DNA from 3 places in the Paenibacillus sp. FSL R5-0914 genome. Region 1 is predicted to be linked to each of the others. Evidence: riboswitches for the same ligand, from Rfam matches in the RefSeq annotation. Region 1 holds a riboswitch; each other region holds the start of a gene.
What was found. A riboswitch is a leader RNA that binds a small molecule or an ion and turns the genes downstream of it on or off. The one in region 1 is predicted to bind cobalamin.

Region 1 (5,111 bases):
GAACAACATACCCTTTATTAATATTAAGCTTATCCACAGACAAAGTTACAGTTGATTTAGGTGGAGTGACTTCGCCGCCACTACCATTACCGTCGCCACCAGGTGTTTGCACTGCACTGGAGGTATACGCAATGTAATCCGTGAAGTGTTTGGTTTTTACGATTAAATCATTACCGTCGTCATAGGCGTACTCAGCCTTGCCGCTTGCTAAGCCTAAGTCGTCACTTGTAAATTTTTGAATCGCATGAGGTGTGCCTTCTTGAATATAGGCTGCATCTTTTCCCTTAAGGTCCTTAAAGGTTAACGTAATAAATTGACTGAATACTACTCTTGCGCTGCCACCCATGGAAAACGCTTGAACGATGTTATCAAGCTTCTTGTCCCCGGGAATAATCTGATTCAAACTATCTTTTAGCGCAGATTCTGTACCCGTTGTAGGTGAAATCAATTCAACCTTAGAAGAATCTCCATCTGTAACTTGTGTGCCCTTAGGGATGACTACAGATACGTCACCTTTGGTAACCTCTAATTTGGGCAGATTACTATTACTAGGTAAATCAACACTTACTGTGGATTGCTTATACTCTGGGATTTCCACTGTGATTTCTTTGTTGCTATCTTCGGGGCGTATCGGAATGATGTAATCATAATTATCGCCCTCTGGAATTTTAATTTCTGGTTTATCTCCTGATGGGATCTGTACTTCTATCTCTTCTGGATCTTCTGGTTGTTCAGGTCCCGGCTTTTCATCATTCATATCATACAGACGGTTCTTATGATTAATCAGACGATCATAAGCAACAAGTGCATACGTACCTTGATCCGTTGCCATTCCATCTACTTTTCCGGTGAGAGTATGCTTAAATCCACCATCCGGTCCAGCAAAGGTAAGTAGCGCGTCTATAAGCGAATTTCCTTCTTTTACAAATTTAATGTCACTGTGCGGATCTACGCCTACGCCAGTTAAAGCCACAATAACCTGTGCGATGCTCTCACTGCTTGTGCTTCCCCAGCTTGTATATCCACCTTGAGCATTTTGCGTACTCGATAACCATGCAATTGCCCGATCCACGGCAGCTTTTACATTTGGATTAGTTGCATAATAAGGCGCAAGAGCTTGCATAGCCATCGCAGTAATATCGGTATCAGCTTTTGCTGGGCCTAATGCCCAACCTCCGGCGTCCGCTGTACCTTTTTTGATTTCTTTATCTAAAATATACTTAATCAAATTCTCTCTTGTAGTCTGATATATTACCCCATCTTTATCAGGCTCAGGGAATAGAACGGGGATCTCGTACGTACGACTATCTAAGGCAATCAGTGCAAATATGGGACCATTAATCCCTTGCTTCTGAACATATTGATAATCAGCGAGTGCATTGATTAGATTATTACCCGCAACATTCGTGATATCCTTCCCGATCGAGGTAAGTCCTAGAATCGCTCTGGAATGCTCTGTGCTTTTAATAGCATCGAGTTTTCCATCCTTCATTAATTCTGTTACTTTCTTAGCTACGTTGTTGTAATAGAGATCATAATAACCACTTGGTACTTCGTAGTTGGCACGTGCTAAAGATAAGATCGACCATTCCCCACTGCCAGTACCAAATGACGGATTCTTTACCGTTTTTAAAATATAGGCCAAGCTTTTATCTAACTGTTCCTTTGCGCCAGTGGTAGCATTCAGCTTGTAGGTAATTTGATATGTTTTCTCTACTCTATTTTCTGCTCCGTCTACTGCCGTTACAGTGATTACATTACTACCTGGGCTTAGAGATGCTTTGTACTCACCATTAGTAGCAGATAGAACGACTCCATTAAGTTTTACTGCTGGCATGATATCTTTAAATATATTGTCTGTGACAGCTACTCTGAAACTTAATTCTTTATCGGATACTTCCTGTTTATCCTGAATACCACTTACAGTAATAACAGGTGGCTCTATATCCAAAGAATTGGTAAGCCCGACAAGCGCATGATCTACACTTACTTGAGAGCTTTCCATATTTTCGAGCACGGAATAGGCTTGGTAAACTGCCTTTTGTACTACTGCTCTGTCCAAAATACTTTCTTTATTCGGGTCACTGTTAATTTCTGCGATTTCCGCAGTTAAAGCATCCTTATTGGCAAATGGAAATGGAGGTTCTCCCCAACCACCAAGATCAGAACTATAGCCATAAGTGGTGAACTGTGTTCGGATGATGTCACCGTCTTGAGGGTGATAATCAGACATCCCGAACGGAGGAAACTCATTATTTACGGCATACATCCAACCCGACATGTGAGTGTAGTCAAACTGACTTAGCCACTCTTGGTCTGCTTTATTTCCGACTGTATTCCCATCGGCTGAAATCATATCTAAAATATATTGCGGTATATTGACTTCACTTCTGCCACTATCTTTAACTTCAGATAAATAAAAACTACTAGCTATACTTCCAAAGTTTCTATAATTACCTTCTCCTAGCGCACGTGTTATTAGTGATGCGCCATTGTCCCCTTCGTAGAATGGAACTTTAATAGGTTCCTTAATATACCCTTGACCCAATGTGAACTTCTCTACGGATACAGTTACATACCCTTTAAGTGTAGAGCTTGCTTCATTCGCATGAGCCGGGATTACACTTGTAGAGAACGTCGTGATAAATACTGCTACAATAAGTAACCAAGCTAAAAACTTATTTTTCTTCATGTTTCCATAACCCTTCCCTTCTCTTCCTATGTTAAAAAACAGAATAAACTTTCATAGCACTACAAAAAAACCACTCAACATAACGTCAAGAGGTTTAAGATAGTGAACCGCAACAATAGCAGGCATATACTATATCAAACACCTCTCTATCGCTCGTAGAGTTTAACGGTGTATCAGAAATAGGCAGATATTCTGGCTCAAGTATCATCACCCTTGCTACCTTCCCAGTTTCCCAGTGGTACCTTGCAAGGACTCCTCTTTCACAGCGGCGGGACCGCGCGGGATTCACACCCGCTTTCCATTTAACCAATCTATGATTGTATTTCCGAAACATTCATAATTGGCACCTATTGCTAATATTAATTTTTCCATGCTTCATCATATCTAATATAGTTGCTTTTGTCATGCAATATTTGATTTTTGTATAACGAGTAGTTAGCGATAATCCTATTGAATATCAAATCATTTTAACCACAATATACTCTTTTTCTCTCAACTCAAAACCATCCTCCAGTGACAAAGAGGCCAAATCAAAGATTCGATCATACTTTTTATTACGTGGGAGCCCTTCTTCCTCAGCCCAGCATGTATAAAGCTCAAACTCGGCACCAGATACCCCATAATCTGTCATAAGCCTAAATAACTCCCGACAACACTTGAGTGAGGCGTTATACGATCCCGGTAAAGTATCTTTTAGCTTAGGGGATACAGAGAAGCCGCCCCAATTCGGTGAAATCCGGTACACATACGGACTCCGAAAATGCTTGCGAATCTCATCGTTCCAATACCCAAGTTCCTCTATAAAAATACCCGCTGCATCTTCTTCCGAGTCGTATACAAGACAGTCCTCATCTCTTAAATGAGATAGATCTGCGATGTCATCCAAAGGAATTATACCTTGCAGGCGCAGAGCCTCTCTTTGTTTCTTATACTCCGGGGAATTTTTCACTTCATTATATGTCTTTGCTGACGGTAAACTGCCTCTTTCTCCTAACGGAAGCTCTGTAGCCGAGCCTATGTAATGAAATCTGCTCACTGGATTGCCCTCCATAACTTTGGAATCACTGCAAATCACTAATTCATATATGAATTTACCACAAATTAGTAAGGTACTCGTTGAAATTATTCTATGTTAGGGTATTTGGTAAGCGTTTACAACGAATTCATGGAGGTGTACGTGTTCATCTAAGCACCAAAGTACCAAGGAAGGTCAGGTTTAAGCATCCTCAAAAATGATCTTACAAAGGAGAATTCAATGACTACTCGAATCCAGAAATCATTCTTATCATTGACCCTTGTCACCGCTCTTCTGCTCTCTTTGTTCTCATCCATTGCCGCCGCTGCCACTAAGGACGAGCAACAAGCTAAGGCAGCACCAAAGAGTAAGGTCCAATCCTATGTAGACGATATGCAGCCCGGATGGAACCTTGGCAATACTCTAGATGCTACAGGTGAGGATGAAACCTCCTGGGGCAATCCGCGTGTGACCCAAGAACTGATTAAGAAAATCGCCGCACAAGGCTACAAAAGTATCCGTATTCCTATCACTTGGGATTCACACATAGGTGAAGCACCGAACTACACCATTGATCAAGCTTACCTCGACCGTGTCGAAGAAGTTGTAGGCTGGGCGCTAGACGCCAAGTTATATGTAATGATCAATGTCCATCACGACTCCTGGTTATGGGTAAGTCATATGGAAGAGAAGCATGATGAGACGCTGGTGCGTTATAATGCAGCATGGACTCAAATTGCGGACCGCTTCAAGGATAAATCCGATAAGCTGATGTTCGAAAGCATTAATGAACCTCGTTTCACAGATGGCGGAAGTACGGATGAAGCGAAGATGGAACAGATGCTTGCAGAGCTCAACAATTCCTTCCATCAGATCGTTCGAAACTCAGGTGGAAAAAATGATGTCCGTCCGCTAGTGCTACCTTCATTAGAGACTTCTCCTACCCAACCTAGAATGGATCAGCTCTACAAGACGATTACAGCTCTTAACGATCCGAACATAATTGCGACCGTTCACTACTATGGCTTCTGGCCGTTCAGTGTGAATATCGCTGGTTACACCACGTTTGAAAAAGATACAAAAAACGATATCATCCAAACTTTTGATAACGTTTACAACACATTCGTAGCCAAAGGAATCCCTGTTATCGTTGGTGAGTTTGGACTGCTAGGATTCGATAAAGATACAGGTGTGATTGAACAAGGCGAGAAGCTGAAATTCTTCGAGTACCTTACCTATTATTTAAAAGAAAAGAAAATGACCTCCATGTTCTGGGATAATGGGCAGCATTTCAACCGCAAAACGTATAAGTGGTCCGATTATGAGCTGCAGGGTGTATTAATGTCTGGTCTGAAGGAACGTTCCTCCAGCACTGAAAGCGATCTGGTCTATCTAAAAAAAGGT
Region 2 (5,111 bases), 320 kb from region 1:
GACAGCACCTTTACGTGTTCCGAGCTGGTCTACACTGACTGCTGTATTGTTCAATTGGCGAATCCAAGGAATTACGCCGGAGCTAGTGTTCTTATGGCCACGGATATCCGAACCCCGTGCCCGTACTTTACCAAGGTAGACGCCGATACCGCCGCCCATTTTGCTAAGGCGCGCTACGTCTGTATTAGAATCAAAGATACCCTCTAGGGAATCGTCCACCGTATCGATGAAGCAGCTGGAGAGCTGTCCAGCGACCTTTTTGCCGGCATTGGACATTGTAGGGGTAGCAGCTGTCATGTAGATGTTGCTCATAGCCCAGTAAGCTTCTTTTACAAGCTCAAGACGTTTCTCAGCTGGCTCACGGTGCATGAGGTACATGGCGATAATCATGTAACGTTCTTGCGGAAGCTCCATTACACGGCCGTCAAAATCATGCGCCAAATAACGGTCGGATAGCGTAAGCAGACCGATATAGTCAAACAAAAGATCGCGTGTATAATCGATACACCCACCTAGTTCGATAATTTGTTCTTTGGTGTAATGACTTAGAAGCTCTTCACGATAGATTCCTTTTTTTACGAGATCCGTAATTAGCGGGTACAGCTCACCGTAAGGCTCTTCTGGATAAGCTTTATAGCGGCGATGAACGGCTGCTTTTTTATAAAGGGTAGTCAGAAGGGCACGGGCAGCTGCAAACTTCCAAGTAGGCTCTTCTTTCGTTACAAGCTCTAGAGCACTCATGGTGAAGGCATTGCTAATTTCTTCTCCGCTTACGGAGTCACGACGCAGTTTGGAAATTACTCCCCGCAGCAATGTTTCTTTATTTAGTTGATCAAGACCTTCTAAGATACGGTCGGCGTATACGGAAAGGCGCTTCTCATCAAAAGCCAGTTGGCGATTATCTGGTTTTACTACGAATTGTGGCATGGTTATTTCATCCCTTCTTATTTTGGGTTAATTTTGAATATCAAAAATTGATATATTATAGCGCAGTAGGCTGCCACAGAAAGACCTCCGAGCCGTTCGTACTGGCCGGAATGTCGATTATGCGTTGGTTAGAGCTTCCTCGGTAAGGAAGTGTAGTATCTTTCAATTCTTCTATAAAACGTCCATCTATTAATACCTGACACTGTGTAAGTAGATTCCACTCCGGCGAACCGGGAAGGGCGGTTAGTTCCTCATACGTATAACCACTGTAAATCCAGATGGGGAAGCCAGGGAGCACGGCGCGAAGCTCATGAATGAACCCAAGTACCTCTTCTGCCGAGAAAAAAGGATCGCCGCCTGCCAGTGTTAGACCATCCAGCAAAGGGTTAGCGGCGATTTCTGCAATGATTTCATGTTGACGTTCTAAGGTGAAGACTTCTCCATATTTAAAGTTCCATGTCTCGGGATTAAAGCATCCCGGGCAACGATGACGGCAGCCGCTGATGAAGAGGACGGCCCGCATGCCCTCTCCCTCGTTAATCGACTCCGGATAGTATCCGCAAATATTCATAGATGCTTAACGCGATCCCGTACTTCGGCTTGTTTGGCGGCATTGAAGCGGGTCTGATAGTCGCCAGTTAAATAACCTGTAACTCTGCGCAAACGACGGATGTGCACGTCATTCTCATGTGCGTTGCAGGAAGGACAGTTTGTCCCAATTACGCCTTCGTATCCGCAGCTGGAGCAGCGGTCAATCGGATGGTTAATGCTGAAGTAGCTGACCTGTTGTTCTAGTGCATATTTAATGATTTTGATAAAAGCAGATGGATTGCTGCGGGCATTGCCATTTAATTCGACATAAGAAATAGCCCCGGCATTGCAGTATTCATGGAAAGGAGCTTCCAAGCTGATCTTCTGAGCAGCACCTAGATCGTAGTATACAGGGATGTGGAAAGAGTTCGTATAATACTCACGGTCAGTTACGCCCGGAATAGAACCCAGTACCTTGCGATCAATCTTGGTGAATTTGCCGGACAGGCCCTCTGCTGGTGTTGCGAACAAGGTAATGTTGAGATTAAGTTCCTCACTTTTAAGGTCGCAATACTCCCGCATGTGACGCACGATAGCCACAGCCTTGGCATGGGCTTCCATATCCTCGCCATGGTGTTTGCCGTACATGGCTTTCATGCATTCCGCGATACCGATGAAGCCAAGCGACAGACTACCATGCTTAAGTAGTTCGCCTACAGAGTCTTCAGGAGCGAGATTTTCGCCGCCTTCCCAGACGCCTTCTCGCATCATGAAATCGGATGCTTTAGCTTTTTGCGCGCTTTGGATGTGGAACCGATGAAGAAGTCCTTCCAGCGCAATATCCATATAGTGATTTAGATCCTCATAGAAGCCAGCTTCGTCTGCGACGGTACGTCGGCCTGTTACTGTGCCGTGTGCCAGACCGAGACGAACCAGATTCAGTGTATTAAAGGAAAGGTTGCCCTTCCCGGAGCAATGATTACGCCCAAAACGGTCACCGAGCACTCGGGTGCGGCAGCCCATTGTAGCAAATTCCGTATCAGGATCACTTGGATCATAATACTGCAAGTTGAGCGGAGCGTCCAGATTAGCGAAGTTCGGATATAGTCTGCGTGCAGAACATTCCGCCGCTTTTAGGAACAATTCATAGTTAGGATCACCTTGCTGTTGATTGACTCCTTGCTTGCATTTGAAGATTTGAATCGGGAACACAGGTGTTTCTCCGCTGCCAAGTCCGTTCATCGTTGCTGTTAGCAGGGAGCTGATCACAAGCTGACCTTCTGGTGAAGTACAAGTACCATAATTGATGCTGGTAAACGGAATTTGCCCACCGGATCGGCTGGACATGGTGTTGAGATTATGTACCATACTTTCAGCCGCTTGCAGGGTTTCGATTTCGGTTTCCTTTAGTGCAAAACGAAACGCTTTTGGATATAACTCCGCCAGATCGGTCCGACTCATTGTAATCTCGCCCAAAGAATCATTAGCTTGTCCCTCATCAAAATAATCCAGACCCTTGCGGAACAGCTTAGCGAAGGATTTGGTTACATAAGGTGCTAGATCATAGTCGAGCTTATTGGCGGATACGCCGCCATATTGAGCATTTTGCTGGGATTGAAAAATAATTGCTACCAGTGACATAGCTGTCATTATGGAGTTCGGAGGACGAACACTGCCGTTGCCGGTGTTGAAGCCTTCGCGGAGAAGCTTATCAAACGGGATAAAAATGCAGTTAGTCGTTCCGATTGCGTATTGATCCAGATCATGCACATAGACGACATTGTCATCAATGGCTTGCACTAGCTGCGGTGGCATCGTAAAGTTGCGGGCGTACCATTTTGAATATTCACTGCCGAACTTGCTCATTTTACCGGAGAAACTCTCTCCGTTCAAATTGGCATTCTCGCGCAGCAAGTCCAAATCCCGGCTGTCGATAATATCGCGTCCTAAATCAATGAGCTCTTCTAAAAGAACTTCTCGTGCATTTGTTGTACCGTTAAATTGTCTCTCCAACAACGTCATTGTATAGCTCTCCTCTCAGTCTATCGTCCTATCATTAAGAAGTGGGGCCGCAAAAGCGGCCGTATATTCATTGTGATCTCATAAAAAAAGCATCCTCTAGCGAGGATGGCAGAAAATGCCCGATGCGTTATGTAAATATCCACACAGATATTTGTAGTGGCCTCTAAGAAGATGACCGCATGCGGACACCGTTCCTGTTCCTCGCAGGCACTCATAGTTGGTGTCGTCGAAACAGGCAGGTCTCCTGGCTTCCGTAGGACCTCTCAGCGCCTTCCCAAGGGGGCTCTTACCCCTCAGTGGCTTCTGCCAGGAGATCTGCCCATCTTAAGCTTCTAAAAGCTTGTAAGGGGCATCCGGTTACAGTGGCGGGACCGCAGCGGATTTTCACCGTACTTCCCTATTAAGCTCTAATTCCGATAAAGGATCAAAGCGCCTGTCTCCACTATATTTTGTTGTCGTTAGATAAAAATAACCCAAGATGTTGTGTTTGTAAACAGTTTTTTAGAAAACCCGCGCGGGGAGCGGGTTCTTCAAAAGTACTCCACAAATGATCCACAGGCTGTCCATAAGTAATCCACAATTGATCCACAGGCATATAAAAAATGATTCATAAATTGTCCGAAAAGATGCCACAAAGAGTCCATAAATGTAGTGCAGATGACCCTAGAATTCATGTTAGAAAAAATACTTGTGGCGAAAGTCATATTTCGGAGAATTTTGGGGAAAGAAGAAGGGGCATAATAAAGATGAGATCATTTGTGGGAGAGCGGTGGAGTTGTTACAATAGAAGGAGACACATACTTTAAAATTCCGAGGAGGTATTCTCATGCCTATTGCTGAAGTAACCGTTATTCCGATTGGAACAGGTAGTACGAGCCTTAGCAGCTATGTTGCGGATATGCAGCGAGTGCTGAAGACGGTAGAAGGGATTACTTATGAGCTTACATCCATGGGTACAATCATCGAAGGGCCTCTTCAGCGTATTTTTGCTGCAGTCGAAGCGCTGCACGAGTCTCCTTTTGCCGCAGGTGCAGAGCGTGTCTCTACCTCACTTAAAATAGACGACCGCCGCGATAAACCCTCCACTAGCCGTGGAAAGCTGGAGTCTGTGGAGCGTAAACTACAGGTGGAATAGCAGTTTGGGAGAGTAGGGAAATAGGGAGAAATAGGCTTGCGTTTCTGGCTGAAAGTTGTATAATATTTTTTGTTTGACAGAAAAATCAGCCTTAAGCTGGTGTAGCTCAGGGGTAGAGCAACGCACTCGTAATGCGTAGGCCGGGGGTTCAATTCCCTTCACCAGCATCCAAAAAAAACATACGTGGCGCGGATTCTTGGAATTTCGAGGGGCGCGCTTTTTTTAATTGTTCTACCCTTTATTTGAATAAAGAGTTTTCTGGGGGATAAGTATAAAATTCTGAAGAGTGGTGCGGACTTCCTGACTGACGCACTCGTCCAATCCAAGGACTCGGTATGGTACAGGGAAGAGCCGGACTTAATCGGCCATATGATGGATTACGGCGGCATTGTGCAGGGGTACACGCCGAATTTCATCAAGATTGAAGACGGCGCTTTCGTCCGGCAGAGATTTGAATTTAGAGCATACATAAAATAATCCGCCGAGCATGAGCTTG
Region 3 (5,111 bases), 2.7 Mb from region 1:
AGAGATTCTTCTAGTCAAACCACTTCTAGTGACATATGGGACACCATAACCATTCGAATAACTCATTTGCTTACACGCACTTTATTTGGTACAATTACCACGTCTAAACACGTAAAAAAAATACCAAAAAACCCTCTATTCATAATGAATGAGGGCAGAACACGGTTCTGTTCGGACAAGCTCCACCTTGTTGAACAGAGAAGTTTTTTAATAATGCTGTCTATTACTAAAAGGGGAGGTGAACCCTCATGGCAAAAGACGTAATTTGCGAAGTTAACTCCTGCACCCACTGGGCAGAAGAGAACAAATGCAGTGCTGATTCTATCTTTGTAGCTTTCCACAGCTCCCAAGAACCTACACGTGCAGAAGAAACAGATTGCAAGACTTTCGAAAGCAAATAAGGTGATGATTTGAAGGGACCCTCCACGGTTCCTTCTTTTCTTTTCTCATTCTATCAAGAATGAGAATTATTATCAAGTGGCTGAAATAAAAAGCCAGGGAGAAATTCCCCGGCTATGATTTATTGTATACTTCTTATGTTATTTGGAAGCACTAACTCCTGCATTTTCTCTTGCAATAGCGGCAGCCTTTACCATGTTACGAAGTGCATCTTCTGTCTCCTGCCAGCCACGTGTCTTAAGACCGCAATCCGGATTAATCCAGAACTGTTCAGGATCAAGCACCCGCAGCGCACGATCAATATTAGCTGTCATCTCTTCTACTGCAGGAACCCGTGGACTATGGATATCATATACACCAAGACCAATTCCTTTATCATACTCCTGCTCCTCAAAGCTAACGATCAGTTCCCCATGGCTACGTGAAGTCTCAATAGAGATAACATCCGCATCCATCGCTGAAATGGAGTCTATCATGTCATTAAATTCGCTATAGCACATGTGGGTATGAATTTGTGTCGTAGCCTTCACATGATTCGTCGCGATACGGAACGACTTCACCGCCCAATTCAAGTATGCCTCATGATCTTCCGCCTTCAAAGGAAGTCCTTCACGGATAGCCGGTTCATCTACTTGAATCATCTCTATGCCTGCATCCTCCAAAGCTTTAACTTCATGACGGAGCGCTAAGGCAATTTGATTCGCTACTGCTTCCCGACTAAGATCATCACGTACGAAAGACCAATTGAGAATCGTAACAGGACCAGTCAACATACCTTTAACAGGAAGGGAAGTTAACGACTGAGCATAGACGCTTTCTTTTACAGTCATAGGCTGGATAAAAGCTATATCCGCATAAATAACTGGTGGCTTAACGCAGCGTGATCCGTAGGATTGAACCCAGCCATTACTAGTAAATAAGTAACCATCCAACTTCTCCCCGAAAAACTCCACCATATCGGTTCTTTCGAACTCACCGTGCACGAGTACATCCAGACCCAGCTTTTCTTGGAAAGTGATTGCATCTGCAATCTGCTCACGAACGAACCCGTCGTAACGCTCTTGATTCCATACGCCTTTACGCCATTTCAACCTTGCCTGGCGCACTTCTACGGTCTGTGGAAAGCTTCCGATTGTTGTCGTTGGCAGAAGTGGCAGCTGCCACTTCTCCTGCTGCACCTTCAGGCGCTCAGCAAAAGGTAGGCTACGTTGGTCTGGTAAATCTGCAAGTCCGAGAACTTGCTCGGCCACATCCTTACGACCGCGTTCAGGAAGTGCACGGAAGGCAGTAAGGGCTTCGCGACTGGCTGTCAACGCAGCAGCAGCTTCTGCTGTACCCTCTAAGGCTGCAGCAAGCAGGCCAAGCTCTCTAAGCTTCTCATCAGCAAAAGCTAAAGCAGCCTTGACGGTGGCCTTCAGCTTCACCTCACCCTGAACAGTAACCGGAACATGCAGCAAACTGCAAGAAGGCTGTAGAATAAGACGATCAAGCGGTACATGTACACTCAGCTTCTCGATCAGCTGCAGCTTAGCATCCAGATCCGAGCGCCAGATGTTGCGTCCGTCAATAATACCCGCTCCCAGCCACTTATCCTCAGGCCAGCCAAGACGTTCAATCGATGCCAGGTTCGTCCCGCCATCATGGACAAAATCAAGACCTAAACCTTGTACCGGAAGCTTGAACAGTGCCTCCAGCGGTTCAGCAGCTTCAAAGTAAGTCTGCAGAATAATATTTAATCCAGGCACGGATTCAGCAATTTCTGTGTAAATCGAGTTAAGTAATGATAATTCTGATTCATTTATTCCTGTAACAATCGCTGGCTCATCAATTTGTACCCAGCTTACTCCTTCTTGCTTCAGTTCCTGCAACAGCTGAACGTAAACCGGAAGAAACCGAGCAGCAATCTTCGCAATATCCGCAGATGCAAAACCTTTTGACAACTTAAGGAATGTATAAAGGCCTAAAACCACAGGTTTACCCTCAATTCCCGCTTGGGACTTGGCAAAACGATAAGCTGCCAGTGGTTTATTCTCGGTCAGACGCGGCGTTTGTGCACCGATCTCTGGAACGATGTAATGATAGTTCGTATTGAACCATTTAGTCATCTCGCAAGCGGTAGCCTCAGCATTTCCTCTAGCCATCGCAAAATAAAGATCAAGCCCAATGTCGCCACCATCATACGCATAACGTGGAGGTACGATCCCGAACATTACAGCTGTATCTAGCACATGATCGTAGAACGTAAAATCATTTACCGGAATTAAATCAATTCCTGCCTCCTGCTGAGTCTTCAAATGCTGAAGCTGAATTCCTGTCATTTCAGTACGGAACGCTTCCTCATTTATTTTTCCCGCCCAGAAGGCTTCCAACGTTTTCTTCCACTCGCGGTTTTTTCCGATTCTTGGATAGCCAAGATTGCTTACTTTTACTTTGTTCGTCACTTTGCAGCTCCCCTTCTCCATCTTCTTATTTTGGACTCGATATCACTTGTATTCCTTTAAAAAAGAGCGCCCTTCCCTAAAAAAGTCAAAGGGAAAGACGCCCATAATATACCTATGGTTAACGTCTAACACCTTCCTATCCTCCGTAGGTGAAGCAGTGCTGTTGAAACAGGCAGGTCTCCTGGCTAGCGGTGTCAGCATCCTTAGCAGTCTTCCCAGCAGTAGTAAATTGCCAGTGACATATGTTGCTATGGACTCTTCCGTTACAGTGGCGGGACCGCATCGGCTTCAAACCGAATTTCCCTATTAAGCCTACCGAATTACTAATTTCCGGCAAGCACCTGTCTCCGATATTGTCAAGCTAAAACGCCTTCAGCGTCCTTTTAAGGACGGTAAGCGTTTATGCGAGAATTATAAGGATAAAGTGAGTGTCTTAAATCTGATGTCATCATACGTGAAAGCCCCCGTCATCTGCAATAGATTACGGGGGCTTTTGTTATATCGATTCCTTATAACGGATTTAGAAAAACACGAAATATACTACTGCAGCAAGTACTATGCGATATATAGCAAATGGTAAAAGCTTAATCCGGTTGATCAATTTCAAGAAGAAACGCATCGATAATAGTGCAAATACAAAGGCACTGATAAAGCCTGCAATGAAGAACGGCAGGGCATCGATGGTGAAATATTGCCAGTTCTTCATCAGTGAGAGTAAACTGGCGCCTGCCATGATTGGAACAGCCATAATAAACGTGAAATCAGCAGCAGCGCGATGACTCATACCCAGAAGAACACCACCAGAAATCGTCGACCCGGAACGAGAAAATCCCGGCCACAAGGAGAAGCACTGGACCAGACCAACACCTAGCGCCTGCTTATATGTAATCTGATCGACACTCTCCGTTTGAATCTTCTTTGGTCCGAATAGATCCGCAATAATCATTAATACAGCACCGACTACTAGACCGATTAACACGGTGGATGTAGAGAATAAATGCTCGTCAATATAATCATTAAACAGAACCCCCAGCACGCCTGCTGGCACTAAACCTACAAGCACCTGTGTAAGCTTCAGGTGGCCGCCTTTTTCAAGCTGTGGTTGTTGCTCGGTTACAGGATCCAACTGCTTGCGGCTGAAGCGCTTTAAGCCCAGCAATTCAATGAACCTATTTCTAAAAATAACTACAACTGCTAATATTGACCCCAGCTGTATAACCACTTTGAACGTATTGGCCGTATATTGCCCAAATAACTCTGTCGATTTTAACCACATATCATCAACAATAATCATATGACCTGTGGAGGATACCGGAGCAAATTCAGTCAATCCTTCAACAATTCCCAAAATAATAGCTTTAATAATCGTTAATAGCTCCATTTGTTCTCCTCCTTTTAATCATAACTTTTATCTATATGTCCTTCTCGGCTCAACCTTCGGTGTTCATTTTCCGGCTGCGCTTGCGGAAGAACAAATACCCAAGGATCACTACTCCACCTGCAAGAAGCACGTACACTACGTTGGAGTACATATCCATATACATGGCGATGTCTTCCCAGGACTCACCCAATGCCGCACCAATAAGCACCAGCAATAGATTCCATCCCAGCGTACCAATCGTTGTGAAGATCATAAACACTCCAAATTTCATGCCCGACATCCCTGCAGGGATCGAAATCAAACTACGCACTAGTGGAACCATCCGACAAAATAATACGGTCCAATAGCCATATTTGTCAAACCAAGCGTCAGCCTTGTGGATGTCCTTTTTGCTAATCCGGAGTAGGCCGCCCCAGCGTTCAACGATCTTTTCCAAGCGATTTACATCCAACAAACGACCGATATAATAGAGAATTACTGCACCCAGCAGTGAGCCAAGCGTAGCAGCAATAATTACACCAGGAATGGTCAAATTCGTTGTGGTTGTCATGAATCCGCCAAAAGGAAGGATCACTTCGGAAGGAATCGGTGGAAATATATTTTCAAAAGCGAGCATCAGGAAAATACCAAAGTAACCAAACTGCTCCATAAAATCTGTAATCCATACTTGCATTTCGTAACCCCCATTATTCAGATCAAGTTCTTCTTCAAGTTGCGTAAATAACGGCTGCGAATAAAAAAGAAGTAAAGTCCCTGGACAGCCAAATATCCCAATAAAACCGCCCCGGTCTCCACAGCAATAGATAAGTAAAACAACCGCTGAAGCGCAATAAAGGCAAACACACTATGCAAAATAGCTACCCCAACCGGAACAAAAAACAACAACGACA

Region 2: linked by a shared signal. The riboswitch ahead of MKX60_RS01530 (anaerobic ribonucleoside triphosphate reductase) and the one ahead of MKX60_RS00130 (S-layer homology domain-containing protein) in region 1 are both predicted to bind cobalamin.
Region 3: linked by a shared signal. The riboswitch ahead of metE (5-methyltetrahydropteroyltriglutamate--homocysteine S-methyltransferase) and the one ahead of MKX60_RS00130 (S-layer homology domain-containing protein) in region 1 are both predicted to bind cobalamin.

What each region holds. Positions count from the first base shown of each region.
Region 1 is NZ_JBBORH010000001.1:34,379-39,489, forward strand. Features, by position in the region: gene MKX60_RS00130 (S-layer homology domain-containing protein) at 1-2,692, opposite strand, end outside; cobalamin riboswitch at 2,858-3,058, opposite strand; gene MKX60_RS00135 (hypothetical protein) at 3,150-3,728, opposite strand; gene MKX60_RS00140 (cellulase family glycosylhydrolase) at 3,948-5,111, shown strand, end outside.
Region 2 is NZ_JBBORH010000001.1:358,538-363,648, reverse strand. Features, by position in the region: gene MKX60_RS01540 (ribonucleoside-diphosphate reductase subunit alpha) at 1-927, opposite strand, end outside; gene nrdG (anaerobic ribonucleoside-triphosphate reductase activating protein) at 983-1,498, opposite strand; gene MKX60_RS01530 (anaerobic ribonucleoside triphosphate reductase) at 1,495-3,480, opposite strand; cobalamin riboswitch at 3,698-3,932, opposite strand; gene MKX60_RS01525 (MTH1187 family thiamine-binding protein) at 4,307-4,615, shown strand; tRNA gene MKX60_RS01520 (tRNA-Thr) at 4,711-4,782, shown strand.
Region 3 is NZ_JBBORH010000001.1:2,757,971-2,763,081, reverse strand. Features, by position in the region: gene MKX60_RS12110 (DUF1540 domain-containing protein) at 249-401, shown strand; gene metE (5-methyltetrahydropteroyltriglutamate--homocysteine S-methyltransferase) at 540-2,861, opposite strand; cobalamin riboswitch at 2,995-3,200, opposite strand; gene MKX60_RS12100 (undecaprenyl-diphosphate phosphatase) at 3,361-4,221, opposite strand; gene MKX60_RS12095 (DedA family protein) at 4,271-4,894, opposite strand; gene MKX60_RS12090 (ABC transporter permease) at 4,912-5,111, opposite strand, start outside.